Regions from separate parts of the Pseudarthrobacter sp. CCNWLW217 genome, predicted to be linked through region 1. Evidence: riboswitches for the same ligand, from Rfam matches in the RefSeq annotation. Region 1 holds a riboswitch; each other region holds the start of a gene.
The links. Region 1 has a riboswitch for cyclic di-AMP ahead of V9L18_RS06360 (M23 family metallopeptidase). Riboswitches for the same ligand answer to the same signal wherever they lie in the genome.
Positions count from the first base shown of each region.

Region 2: another riboswitch for cyclic di-AMP. It lies ahead of V9L18_RS15935 (hypothetical protein); the one in region 1 lies ahead of V9L18_RS06360 (M23 family metallopeptidase).
Region 3: another riboswitch for cyclic di-AMP. It lies ahead of V9L18_RS15470 (hypothetical protein); the one in region 1 lies ahead of V9L18_RS06360 (M23 family metallopeptidase).
Region 4: another riboswitch for cyclic di-AMP. It lies ahead of V9L18_RS15910 (C40 family peptidase); the one in region 1 lies ahead of V9L18_RS06360 (M23 family metallopeptidase).

Region 1 covers NZ_JBBCBT010000004.1:53,797-56,955, reverse strand. The annotation lists gene V9L18_RS06365 (C40 family peptidase) at 1-220, opposite strand, end outside; cyclic di-AMP (ydaO/yuaA leader) riboswitch at 291-454, opposite strand; gene V9L18_RS06360 (M23 family metallopeptidase) at 603-1,421, opposite strand; cyclic di-AMP (ydaO/yuaA leader) riboswitch at 1,432-1,644, opposite strand; gene V9L18_RS06355 (metal-dependent transcriptional regulator) at 1,793-2,488, opposite strand; gene serC (phosphoserine transaminase) at 2,766-3,159, shown strand, end outside.
Region 2 covers NZ_JBBCBT010000014.1:24,717-27,875, forward strand. The annotation lists gene V9L18_RS15925 (ribonuclease Z) at 1-277, opposite strand, end outside; gene V9L18_RS15930 (hypothetical protein) at 327-539, opposite strand; cyclic di-AMP (ydaO/yuaA leader) riboswitch at 985-1,144, shown strand; gene V9L18_RS15935 (hypothetical protein) at 1,555-2,388, shown strand; gene V9L18_RS15940 (flotillin family protein) at 2,516-3,159, opposite strand, start outside.
Region 3 covers NZ_JBBCBT010000013.1:64,951-68,109, forward strand. The annotation lists gene V9L18_RS15465 (YdeI/OmpD-associated family protein) at 1-417, opposite strand, end outside; gene V9L18_RS15470 (hypothetical protein) at 552-1,268, opposite strand; cyclic di-AMP (ydaO/yuaA leader) riboswitch at 1,274-1,433, opposite strand; gene V9L18_RS15475 (sensor histidine kinase) at 1,550-3,061, opposite strand; gene V9L18_RS15480 (response regulator transcription factor) at 3,065-3,159, opposite strand, start outside.
Region 4 covers NZ_JBBCBT010000014.1:18,676-21,834, reverse strand. The annotation lists gene V9L18_RS15915 (protein adenylyltransferase SelO) at 1-606, shown strand, start outside; gene V9L18_RS15910 (C40 family peptidase) at 676-1,533, opposite strand; cyclic di-AMP (ydaO/yuaA leader) riboswitch at 1,537-1,738, opposite strand; gene V9L18_RS15905 (lytic transglycosylase domain-containing protein) at 2,117-3,159, shown strand, end outside.

The DNA of each region.
Region 1 (3,159 bases):
TGGTCTTGACCACGGGGCGTTCGAAGGAGACGGTGGCGGTGGGGGCAGCGGTGACGGCAAGCGCCGTCTGCGAGCCGGACTCGGTGGAGGCGGAAACGCCAGCGGTGGTGTCCGCTGCGTTGGCCGGAAGCCCCATGCTCAGGATCAGACCTGATGCAGCTGCGATGACAGCAGCTTGGCGACCGACGGTCCCGGCATTTGCACTGACAGCCTTGGACACGGGGCCCAACGGGTTGGTGCGAACCGTTTGTGCGCGGTGACGCGCAGAATTATGGCGTGAAGACACGAAGGTAGCCTCTCCCAATGCCTACGAGGTGAGCTGTCGGATTCGGATGGGAGTTCACCCGGCCACGCCGCTTCCACAGGAAGCTTTGCGACTTAACCCCAAGGCCTTCGAACTTCAAAGGCCAAAATTGGTTCCCCCGCCCCTGCCAGACGATGTCATGCGAACGGACCTTGAGCGGTGGCAGAGCTAGGCAATCCACTCAAGAACGTCAACTTCGGAAAAGTTGACGCAAGTTAGACGGTACAGCAGTTCAGAGCGAATGTCACATTCAGGTCACGGCATGTCACGCAAATGTGAGAGTTTTCCATCAGTTGGGCTAGAGCCAGCCGGTGGGGTCAACGACTTCGCCATTGACCTGGACCTCGAAATGGAGGTGGCAGCCTGTGGAGGCGCCGGTGGTGCCGCTGAGCGCCACTACCTCGCCTCGGCTGACCGTTTGGCCAACCTTGACGTTGAAGGAAGACAGGTGGTTGTACGTCGTTTCAAGGCCGTTGCCGTGGTCCACGACCACGCGGTTACCTCCGCCAAACTGGTGCCATCCCGCAAAGGTCACAGTGCCGCTGGCGGCCGCCAGGACAGACGTGCCGCACTGTGCCACGTAGTCCTGGCCGCGGTGGAAGTCACCGGAGCCGCCAGTGATAGGACTCACGCGATAGCCGAATGGGGAGGCCGTAACCAGGCTCGCCAGCGGAGCACCGAGGCTGCCGGCGGAGGCGGCCCGGGTGATGGACCCCGCTGACTGGGCGCTCAAGAGTTGCTTGAGCTTGCCGTCCGGATCACCCATGGTGACTACGGATGAGCGGCTGAAGTCGATTTTTGCGGCTGCTTCGGCGGAGATTTCAGGCTGCGGAGCTGCGGAAACAGCCGATGTCTGCTGACCGGCGTCCGGCGTGGCCAGGACGGGACTGGTGGCAGGGACGGTGACTGTGAGCACCAGGCCGGTGGCCGCGAGGGCGATGCCGGCCTTTTGGCCCACCCCACTGGCCGCTGCGAAGTCAGTGATTTGCCGGAAGGGTCCCCGGCGGCGGCGCGCATCGCGCTGTGGATCCCGGGGCCTGTCCGCGGCCACAGCTGCAGCAACGCGGGGCGCTGCTACGGGGCCCGCTGCGCGGCGGCGGCCCCTGGAATTCTGCATGGTCAAGAACGGTTCCTCTCTGGAAAGCCTGCGAAGTTAGCTGTCGGATTCGGGTCAGAGAGTTCATAGACCCGGTCCGCCGTAAGCAAGCTTCGGCGCAGAGATATCCCGTGAGGATCCTTCGCTGGAAGAGGCTTGCTGCTGACGGACTTCACCCCAAGGCAGCCTTGCGACTGCCGGTTGTGGTTCCCCCGCCTCTGCCAGTTGGTGACTCGTACTACTGATCTGCTGGCAGAGCTCGGCTCCAGATCAGGTAACGCTTTTGTATCGACGCTTGGCGTTAACTATAGGCGATTAAGCCGGACAGTAACAATTCCGTTATCTTTGCTTAAAGCCTATTCATTGGGGTAACCCGGGCGCTCCGTCAGAGGTCAGCGGACGGATACGAATACGTGCGCCGCCACTTCGGGGGGAAGCTCCAGTGCCCCTTCGATCCCGGGGACCCGGACCGAAATGTAGTCTCCCACGCGCTCCAGCGAAATCGGGGCGCCCGGCCGGATCCCGCCCTCGTCCAGCTGGGTCAGCAGCTCAGGGTCCACCTGGATGGGTTCTGCCAGCCTGCTGACAACCACGGTGGATCCGGGGCCATAGCCCTTCATGGCTTCCAGGAGATTAATCACACCGTCCGTGAAGGGCGACGACGCCTGGCCTCCCAATGCCGCCAGGCCAGGGATGGGATTGCCATAGGGCGATTCAGTGGGGTGGTTCAGCATTTCGTAGATGCGCCGCTCGACGCGCTCACTCATCACGTGCTCCCAGCGGCACGCTTCGTCATGGACGTACGCCCAGTCCAGGCCGATAACATCCGCCAGGAGGCGCTCCGCGAGCCGGTGCTTGCGCATGACCTCGGTGGCCCGTTTACGCCCGGTTTCCGTCAGTTCCAGATGACGGTCTCCGGAGACCACCACCAGGCCGTCGCGTTCCATCCGGCCAATCGTTTGGGACACCGTGGGTCCGGAGTGCCGCAGCCGTTCGGCAATGCGGGCGCGAAGAGCAACGATGTTCTCTTCCTCAAGCTCCAAAATGGTCCGAAGATACATCTCCGTAGTATCGATCAGATCCGTCATCCAGCTCAGCTCCTCGAGCGCATTACCTTGCGTTGTCCCACCGTATCGCGTACCGACAGCGACGTAGTCCGTTGAAAAGCTTAGCCTATTTTGAATTTGTCCGGATAATTCCTACGGCCCCTCCAGCCTGTCTCAAAGGCTGGACTATGACGCAGCCGGTTCCCGCCGAATCAGCGGTTCAGGCAGAATATAGGAGGTCCTCGTTGCGGTCACTGACGACTGCCGGCCACCCCACCGTCCCGGACATGTGTCACGTCCACGCCGAATTGGAGCCCTTGTGAGCGAAAACAGCATCACTATTCCTGCCGACCTCCTGCCAAAGGACGGACGGTTCGGCGCAGGACCTTCCAAAGTCAGGCCGGAACAGATTGAAGCACTCTCGGCGGCGTCCACGACCATTCTGGGCACGTCCCACCGCCAGGCTCCGGTCAAGAACCTTGTCGGTTCGGTCCGCGAAGGCCTGAGCCAGTTCTTCCGTGCCCCTGACGGGTACGAGGTAGTACTGGGCGTGGGCGGTTCCACAGCATTCTGGGATATTGCCAGCTTTGGCCTCGTTGAGAAGAAGGCCCAGCACCTGTCCTTCGGCGAATTCGGCTCCAAGTTTGCCTCAGCCACCAACAAGGCACCGTTCCTGGACGCCTCCTCGATCATCAAGTCCGAGCCCGGTACGC
Region 2 (3,159 bases), on a different contig from region 1:
AAGCCGGAAAGTGCAGGTGGACCGGATGGGCAACGCCGTCCAAGGCCATCCGCGACAGCACGCCGGGCAGTCCGAAGCAGTGGTCGCCGTGCACATGGGTCAGGCAGATGCGTGTGATTTGGCTGGCCGCTACCCCGGCGTGGAGCATCTGGCGCTGGGTTCCCTCGCCAGGGTCAAAGAGCAGGCCCTCGCCGTCCCACCGCAACAGGTAGCCGTTATGGTTCCGCGTCCGCGTGGGGACTTGGGAGGCTGTGCCGAGAATGACGAGGTCACGCATGGGGATAGCGTAACCAAGCCTGGTTTGGCGATGAGCGCTGGGACGGTACTTAGTGCAGCAGCCAGGACCCGTCCGAGGGGGGTTCAGGTTTCCGGCGCAACTTCCGGAAGAGGGCGACAAAAGGCCATGCCAACAGTTGCAGCATGCCTGCTGTCATCAACAGGCAGACAACAAGGATAAGGACGGGCGCGTACAGGAGGAACACCCCAGCCATAGTGGCCAGATAGCCACCGATCAACCCGAGAACGGCCTCGGCGTCCATCTCAACTCCTCTTCACTTTTTACGGATTTAAACGTCAGGGCAGTGGCTTGAGCGCTTGTCATAATCCAAGGGAGACTGTCAGGGGCCAGTGATGACGCGCTTGCGTGGAGGCTCGATCCAATAAGGAATCGTCCAACACGAAATCGGGCACAGCCGTGCGATGCCTGCAATGGGGAGACTGGCGCTGGCTGCGGCCACGGGGAATCCCTCCAGGATGCTGGGGTGGACTCACACCCAGTCTGCAATGGCGGCCGCATACTGCCTAACGGTTTATCCAGCCTACTCTTCGATCCTCCCGCGCGGAAGAATGGGCTCGGCAAGCAAGGAGACTCACCACTCCGGACATTCCTGTTACCTAAACGTGACTTTTAGGGGGTGGTTCATGTACGGTTTTCGGGTGGCCCATCTGGATCGGGCCGCGTCCGGGGTGACGCCGAGCTCTGCCACATCCCGGGCTCCCAACACAGTAAGGCAGAGACGGGGACCCACAGTCTTCGGGCCGTTTCGCAGCGGTCCTTGGGGTGAAGCCGTCACGCCTGAACGTGCCGGCCGGTTGACCTCTTCCGAACCCGACAGCTAACTTCGCAGGCGTTGAGAGGCAAATACCATGTCCCGTTCGCTGGATCAGTCGCGCCCTTTTCGGGCCGGGCGACACCGCGCAGAAACTGCGCCGGTCATCACCACTCCACCCACCCCAACCGGTTCCGGCGCAGAAATGCCGCATCCCGCGCCGACTCCGGCAGGACCGGCATCTGCCCCACTGCGCCGAAGAAGAGTCAGGGGCCCGGCCTTCGAGGTCCCGACTGCCCCGGAATCGTCACCCAAGGCGGACGCTGCGTCACCTGCAACCGAAGTAATTGCAGCTGTAGCACCCACGACGTCAGCTCCAAAAAGCGAGGCCGTGCCGGAGACAACGCGACGGTCCCGGGAGCGACGCGAACCAGTTGGAAAGCCCGCAGAGGCCACACCCGTTGCGGCCCCAAGGAGCAGGCCGGCGACAGCACATAGCCCACAGATGGCATCCGCTTTCACTTCCGAGGCCCAAGCCGTCCTCAGGAGGGCCGCTTCGCTTCGCGTCATGGGTCATCGGATGGCCGTCGTTTCCAGCGCCCTTGCCGTAGTGCTTGCGGTCGGAACGGCCAGCCAGGCTACCGAGCTGCCCTTTTTCGGCAATGAGTCCTCCGTCCAAGATGCCCCCGACGCAGCTGATGCGCCCCATACGACGAAGGGGACGCTGCCCACGTACAGCAGCGGACGTGCGGCACCACAGCCAGCCGCCTCCACTCCCCCGGGCACGCCGGGCGCCGCACCGGCAGAGGCCACCCCGGGCACTGATGATTCCCAGCCAGGTGAGGATCCCGGCGCCTCTGCCTTGCCAGCCGTGGCCGACCTCCCGATGCCAGTGGACGCGCCCACGCTGGACGGGATGCTCGCGGCATCGCAGGCCACGGTTCCGCCATCCCCCGGGCCCACGGTGATCCTCGAGCCACCGGTCATGTCATCGGCCACACCCGCCGCGCCGACGTCGTCGGCTGGCCCCGCACCGGCGGCGCCCTCAACGGCGCCGGCTCCGGCAACCTCACCCACACCAACAGCCTCGTCGCTCCCGCCCACTGCTACAGCTACAGGAGACGCCTCAGAAGAAGCAGTCGACACACGCTCGTATGCCACCGCCCGCCTGGCATCGTATGGATGGGGCGCGGAACAAATGAATGCCCTGAACCAGTTGTGGGACACGTCAGTAAAATGGCGTCCCAGCCAGGTGGATAGAGGATTGAGCTACATCAAGGAGCGCCACGGCTCCCCCGCAAAAGCCCTCGAGTTCGGCGCCACAAACAACTGGTACTGAGTCAGGGGCCCCTTAGAAGACGTAGCCACGAAGACACCAGAACGCCGCGGACCCGCAAGGGGTTCCGCGGCGTTCTGTTGGTTCCGGCCGGGTTATCCGGCGGACCCGTCCCCCGGTCCGGGAGTGATCACTGTGGTCCGGCCTGTTCCTTGACTGCGCCGTTGCCGGTGCCTCGCGTGGACGCGGCGGGGGTCGAATTGCCAAAGTTCTTAAGCATTTCGATGACGTCGAACCCGGTGGTGTCCTTGAGCATCTGTGCCGTCTGCTGGACACCCGAGGAAACATTTTTGCTCACCTGGCCTGCGCCGTCGTTGGAGATGACCGTCATATTGCTGATGGCGCTCATCGGCGCAGCGATTTCCCGGGCGATGGAAGGCAGAACCTCCAGAAGTTTGTTCAGGATGGCTGCCTCGTTGAACTCGCTGTATGCCTTGGCCTGGGCTTCGATGGCCCCTGCCTCAGCCGTACCACGCAGGCCAATGACATCGGCCTCGGCTATACCCTTGGACTTCGTTACTTCAGCCTCGGCAAGGCCACGGATCTTGTTGATCTCGGTTTCGGCATTGCCTTTGGCAGTGTTGGCTGCTGCCAGGGCCTTTGCTTCGACCTCGTTGCCGGCAGCCTTGAGCTTGCGGGTTTCGAGTTCAGCGGCAGCTTCAACCTTCGTGGCTTCCGAGATGCGGGTACGTCGGGCAAGGTCAGCCGCTGCTTCAGTTTCAACCTTGTACTTGGCGGCGTCGGCAGGCTTGCGGACCTCGATGTCGAGTTCCT
Region 3 (3,159 bases), on a different contig from region 1:
TACGACCTTCGCGATCCGCCTCGCCCTGGTTTCCTCCGTTTTGGCATCCCCGAGCGGCTCCACATAACGTCGCTGCGCGCTGTAGTTCAGGGTGGCATAGAACGCCTGGGCATCCGGTTCGGCGGCCATGGCTGCGGCCAGGTCATCCGGGACTTCAATGATCCGGGGCTGCGTGTCGAGTTCCAGATCCACTTCAACAGTGTCGCCAGCCTCTACGCCGGTGAATTCCCGGTTGGCGGTGCTCACCCCAACCAGGCTCTGCCCGCCCATCACCGCGATGCTGCTCCGGTAGCTCTTGCCGTTGATGGTTACCACTACCGGCGGGCGCTTGCCTGCGCCCAGGGCAGTCACAACCTCCTCCGGAACCTCAATACCAGCTTTGTTGCCGCTGCCCAGGATAGTCGTGGTGAATTTCATGGCCCCAGTATGGCCCGGAGCCGCAGGTCAGGGAAGTCCGGCCCCCGCGAACATACAACGCCAAAAAGCAGCAGGCCCTGAACCGGGGGATTCAGGGCCTGCTGCTTCGGATGGCGGAAGCCGCAATTACCGGCTTAGTACCAGTTGTTCGACAAGTGGAAATTCAGCGCGCCGCACGGCGACTGGTAGCGCTCCTGGATGTAGTTCAGGCCCCAGTTGATCTGCGTGCGGTAGTTGGTGAGGTAGTCCGCCCCGGCGCTCGCCATCTTCTCGGCGGGCAGCGACTGGACAATGCCGTACGCGCCGCTGCTCGCGTTGGTGGCCGTGGTGGTCCAATCAGATTCCTTGGTCCACAACGTCTGCAGGCACTGCATCTGGTCGGCTGACCAGCCATAGCTGCCAAGCTGGCTCGCCGCATAGGCCTGGGCCCCGGCCGGATCGTTGACGGCGACGACGGGGGCCGGTGCGGGCTCAGGGGCGGGGGCCGGTGCGGGTGCCGGTGCTGGTGCGGGTGCCGGTGCTGGTGCCGGTTCGGCGGCCTGCGGGGCAACGCTGATGTCGGCCGGAGCTGGTTCAGGGGCCGGGTTGGCCCGCATCTCGGCCTTTTCCAGCCTCAAGTTGGATTCAAGCTCTGCCGCCGAGGACTGGGTCCCGCTGACCGCCACCGGAGTCATGGATTCGGAAGCCTGGCCTGCTGCGCCGACCCCGATGAGGAGGGCGCAGGCCGCACCGAAAACGGCTGCACGCTTGCCCAGGGACGAAGCTTTTGTGTGTTGCGCCGTGGTCTTGCCACGGCCGTTGACTTTATGTGCACCGCGCTCTGGGCGCGCTTGTACCTTGAATTCAGACATGATGGATCGCCTCTCACACCTGCGGAGTTAGCTGTCGGGTTCGGATGAGGGCATCCGGCCACACGGAAAGATCACGTGCTGGCTTCACCCCAAGGGCAGTTAAGTGCCCGGGACTCTGGGTCCCCCGCCTCTGCCTGGTCAAGCGGAATCCGGGAAGCGGCAGAGCTTGGCGTCATCCGGATATGCGGCTCAAAGGGAACCGCACCCCATCGACGCTACAGGAGCGCGACGCTTAAGTCACATTTTGGTAACAGAGATCACGACGCCGGTGCGTTGCCTTGCTATGAGCCGTTGATCGCCGGCAGGCGCAACGTGAACTGGGTCCGACCCGGCCGGGAGTTCACTTCCACGTTGCCGCCGTGGGCCTCCACAATGGACTGCACAATGGACAGCCCAAGCCCGCTGGAGCCTTCCGAAGCCGCCGCGCCGGAGGACCGTGAAGATCCAGTCCGTGCCGCGTCTGCGCGGGCAAACCGGGCAAAAACGTGGTCCACGAATTCCGGCGGGATGCCGGCGCCGTCGTCCGTTACTGTCACCACGGCACTGCCGTCGTCGGACCTCATCACGGCCGTGGTGACCGTTGTGCCCGGAGCAGTGTGTTTGCGGGCGTTGGACAGCAGGTTCACCAACGCCTGGCGCAGCTGCGACGCATCGGCATTGACCGCAAGCGGCTCGTCCGGAAGCTCAAGATGCCAGTTGTGGCCGGGTGCGATGATTTTTTCGTCGCTGACGGTTTCGATCACCAGCTGCGTCAGATCCACCTCACTGAGTTTCAACGGCTGGCCCTCGTCCAGCCTGGCGAGCAGGAGCAGGTCTTCCACCAGTGTGGTCATGCGCTCGGACTGGTTCTGAACCCGGGCCAGCGATTTCCGGCCATCCGGAGTGAAGTTCTCGGTCATCCGCATTAGCTCCGTGTAACCGCGGATGGCGGTGAGCGGAGTGCGCAGTTCGTGGGACGCGTCGGCAACGAATTGCCGTACCTTGGTCTCGCTTTGCTGCCGGGCCTGCAGCGCGTTGGCCACGTTGTCGAGCATGAGGTTCAGCGCATGCCCCACGCTGCCCACCTCGGTTCCGGGGTTGGAGTTCGACGGCGGGACGCGCACCGCGAGTGCCACCTCGCCGGCGTCCAGCGGGAGCCGCGAGACGCGTGTGGCCACCTCGGAAAGCTGCTCCAGCGGCTGCATGGTGCGCCGGATGAGGATAGTCCCGGCCAGGCCAATCAAGACCAGCCCTCCAAGGGAAACAAAAACGAAGGTCCACACCAGGGAGGTGAGGGTGCTTTCCTTGCCGGCGAGCGGGAGCCCGGTCACCAGGACATCACCGTAGTTCGTTGCCACTGCAATCAGCCGGTACTCGCCATTGGAGAGCGTCCGGTCCACAGGGCGGGAATCCTTCTGGAGGGCCAGCAGGATCTCCTTGTCCTCAGCGGACAGGGGAGAACGCGTGGTATCGGAGGCCAGGAATCCGGCGCTGTTGACCTGCCCATTCAGGATCCGGGCGTTGAGCGTACCCACGCTTTGCCCACGGGAATCCAGCGGGTCCGGCCTGCCGTTGAAGCCGCCCAGCGGCGGCCGGCCGGGGTCGTTGGACCGGGAGGCAGCCTGGCTGAGCTGTTCGTCGAGCTGGCGTGTAAGGAACGAGTCCATGGAAGCGTAGCTGAAGAGGCCAACGGCGCCGCAGATGGCCACCAGCAGGGCCATGGCAACCAGTACAAGGCGTGTACGCAGATGCCAGGTGGAGGGCTTCAGCCAGCTCCGGCCATGCGTGGGCGCCACTGCAGGCAGTGAGGGCATGGCCTAGTCCGCCGGTTTGATGACGTATCCGGCGCCGCGCACCGTGTGGATCATGGGCGGATGCACGGCATCGACCTTCTTGCGCAGGTACGAGATGT
Region 4 (3,159 bases), on a different contig from region 1:
GGACGTTACGCCTACGCCAACCAGCCAGTCATCGCTGAATGGAACCTCACCCGGCTGGCCGAGGCGCTTCTGCCCCTGCTCCACGAGGATCAGGAGCAGGCCGTTGCGCTCGCTGTGGAGTCACTGGGCGCGTTCCGGAAGCTGTACAGTACGGCCTGGTCCACCGGGATGAAATCCAAGCTGGGGCTCGGCGCGGAGGCAAGGGACGACGAAGCGGGGCCTCTGGTGAATGACCTGCTCGCAATGCTTGAAGAGGGGCAGGTTGATTACACCTCGTTCCTCCGGGGCCTCGGGTCCGCAGCCCGCGGTACACCCGGCGCAGCCCGTACCATGTTCACGGACCCAGGAGCATTTGACGCGTGGACCAAGAAGTGGCTCGCCCTGGCACCGGACGCAGACATGATGGACCGGGTGAACCCTGTCTACATCCCCAGGAACCACTTGGTGGAAGAAGCCCTGGGCGCCGCTACCGCCGGCGACCTGGACCCGTTCCACCGCCTGGTGGACGTCCTGACGCAGCCGTACACTGAGCGCCCCGGCCTGGAACGCTACGCCGGTCCCGCGCCTGTTGACTTCGGCAGCTACCGGACGTTCTGCGGAACCTGAGCGAACAAAAACGGGGGACGACGGCGACAGGCGGCTGATTGCCGCCCGCCGCCGTCGAACCGGCCGGACTCACGCTACGCGGACGAAGGACGCTCCCGACAACCAGCTGATGGAGTGGACTTCGGTCTTGTAACCGTCCACGCCGCCGCTAACAACCTGGCCATTGCCGGCGTAGACGCCCACGTGGCCGGCGGTGATGACCAGGTCACCGGCTGCAGGGGTGCCCACCACGGTGCCGTACGCGAAGAATTGGGTGGGTGCCAGGTCTCCCACGCTCTTGCCCACCGAGCGCAGTGCCTTCTCCACCATGGCGGTGCAGTCCTGCTGAACGCCGAGCTGCGAATAGGCGGAAGCCAGGATGGCAGCGCCGAGCGAGCCGGACGGTGCCTGCGCCGCCGGGGCGGCAGTGGAAGCCAGCTGGACGCCGGTGTTGGCCGGGGCAGTGGGCGCTGCGGCTGCCTTCGCCACCGGAGCCGGAGCCGGAGCAGTGTAGCCGGCACCCGGGATCTGGATCTGGTCACCGGGGTAGATGATGGTGGTCAGCGACAGGCCGTTCACAGCCAGGACGTCGTTCAGGGCCACGCCGTAGGCGGCGGAAATTGCGCCCAGGGTGTCGCCTGAGACGACCGTGTGGACGGTGGCTGCGGCGGCCGGAGCGGCAGCCGCGGCCGGTGCAACGGCGGCCGGTGCAGGTGCCGGTGCGCTGGTCTGGCCCTGCACATTGACGGTCCCGGACGAGTCCGGGCCGTGGACGCCGGCCTGCGCCGGGGTGCCAACGCTAAAGAGCAGCCCGGACGCGGCAACTGCGGCAAGTGCGGGCCGGCCGAACGTCAGTGCGCGGGCTTTGGCCGAGGAAGACAGGCCAACCAGGACGGTGGGGCGGACAGAAGTCGCACGATGGCGTGCGGCAGTGGAGTTTTTTGACACGGGTAATCGCCTCTCCCATGCCTGCGGGGTGAGCTGTCGGGTTCGGGTCGGAGACACCCGGCCGGTTACGGCTCCGTACGGGACGGAGCGATATCGACTTAACCCCAAGGCTTCGGAACGAAGCCGTGGAAACGTGGTTCCCCCGTCCCTGCCAGTGAAAGTAACTGGGGTCCCGGTTCAGCGGCAGGGTTCGGCATACTGACGGGAATGCCCCGGCTTGAGCCAGGACACCGCTCGACCATAACCTCTGCTCTTTTGGAATGTCACATTCCGGTAACGGAATGTAGGCCAAAAAGCCACCTTATCTTCGGGTGGGGTTCTTCCGTGTGTGGAATGACGTTGCAGGTCAGGCCCCGATAGCGGCATATGCTGCGAAAGCTGGTGCCGCGTGATGGAAATCACGTAACAAAAGAGGCCGTGTGGCATTTTGATCCTCAGATTGAGGCCTGATGCGTGGTAAAAGAGGCCTGCCCTGCGGCTGCTACGGGAGGGATCTCTGCTGGATAACAATGTTGGACCAGCATCCACTAGGCAAGAGTTTCGCCCGGTAAGCTCACCAACTATGTCCCGGTTTGCTCAAAGAATGAGGCTGCCTGCCGTTGCGGGCCTGCTGGCGGTTGTTTTGGCGGCCCCGCTCGCCACGGCGCCTTCGCATGCCGACGACGATACTCCGCCAGGCGGTTACCCTTCCTGGCAGGACGTGCAAAACGCCAAGCAAAGCGAGGCCGGTAAGGCTGCGGAGGTCACCAGGATCAACGAACTGTTGGGTGGGCTGCAGACGCAGGCTGAGGCACTGGGTGGCGCTGCCGTGACGTCCGCTGCCGAATACGCCGCGGCGGACGCAGCGCTCCAGGCTGCCAGCTCAAGGGTTGACGTCCTCACCGCACAGACTGCACGCGCCACGGCGGAACTCGGGCAGTACAAAAAGGAAATCGGCGCCCTGGCAGCCCAGTCGTACAAGACCGGCGGCACCAATATGGGATTCTTCGTAGCCCTCGACGCCGTCCAGACCAACAGCATCCAGGGTCTGAATATCGTGCAGATCGTCAGCGACAAGACCGCGGCCCTGGTGAACAAATCCGCGGCTGCCGAACGGGTCGCCAGGGCCCTCGCCGATCAGGAAAGGGCAGCGAGGATTGAACGCGAACGGCTGTCAGGGGAAGCCAAGAGCAAGCTCGACGCCGCCCAGGCGGCCCAGCAGGCCATGTCGCGGCAGGTTGCGGAGCAGCAGGAGCACAGCCAGGAACTGACCGCGCAGCTGGCATCCCTCAAGGGCACCACTGCCGCCGTCGAAGGGGAGTTCCGGCAGGGCCAGGCGGCTTTGGCTGCCTACGAGACCGCGCAGGCAGCTAAACGCGCCGCAGCGCAGGAGCAGGCCCGCCAACAGGCCGAGGCGGCGGCCAAGGCCGCGGCCCTGGCCGCCGCCCAGAAGCCGGTAAATCCAGGGCCCGCCGCACCGGCCGGCCCAGCTGCTCCGGCGGAGCCGGCGCCGGCTCCGCCTCCCGCCCCTGGTCCGACGCCGAGCCCGCCGCCCGTCGTCGTCCCTTCCGTTCCTGGCGGTGCCGTCAACGACCCCGCCGGAGCTAAGAGTTACGCTTCGGGCCGGCTGTCCGCCTATGGCTGGGG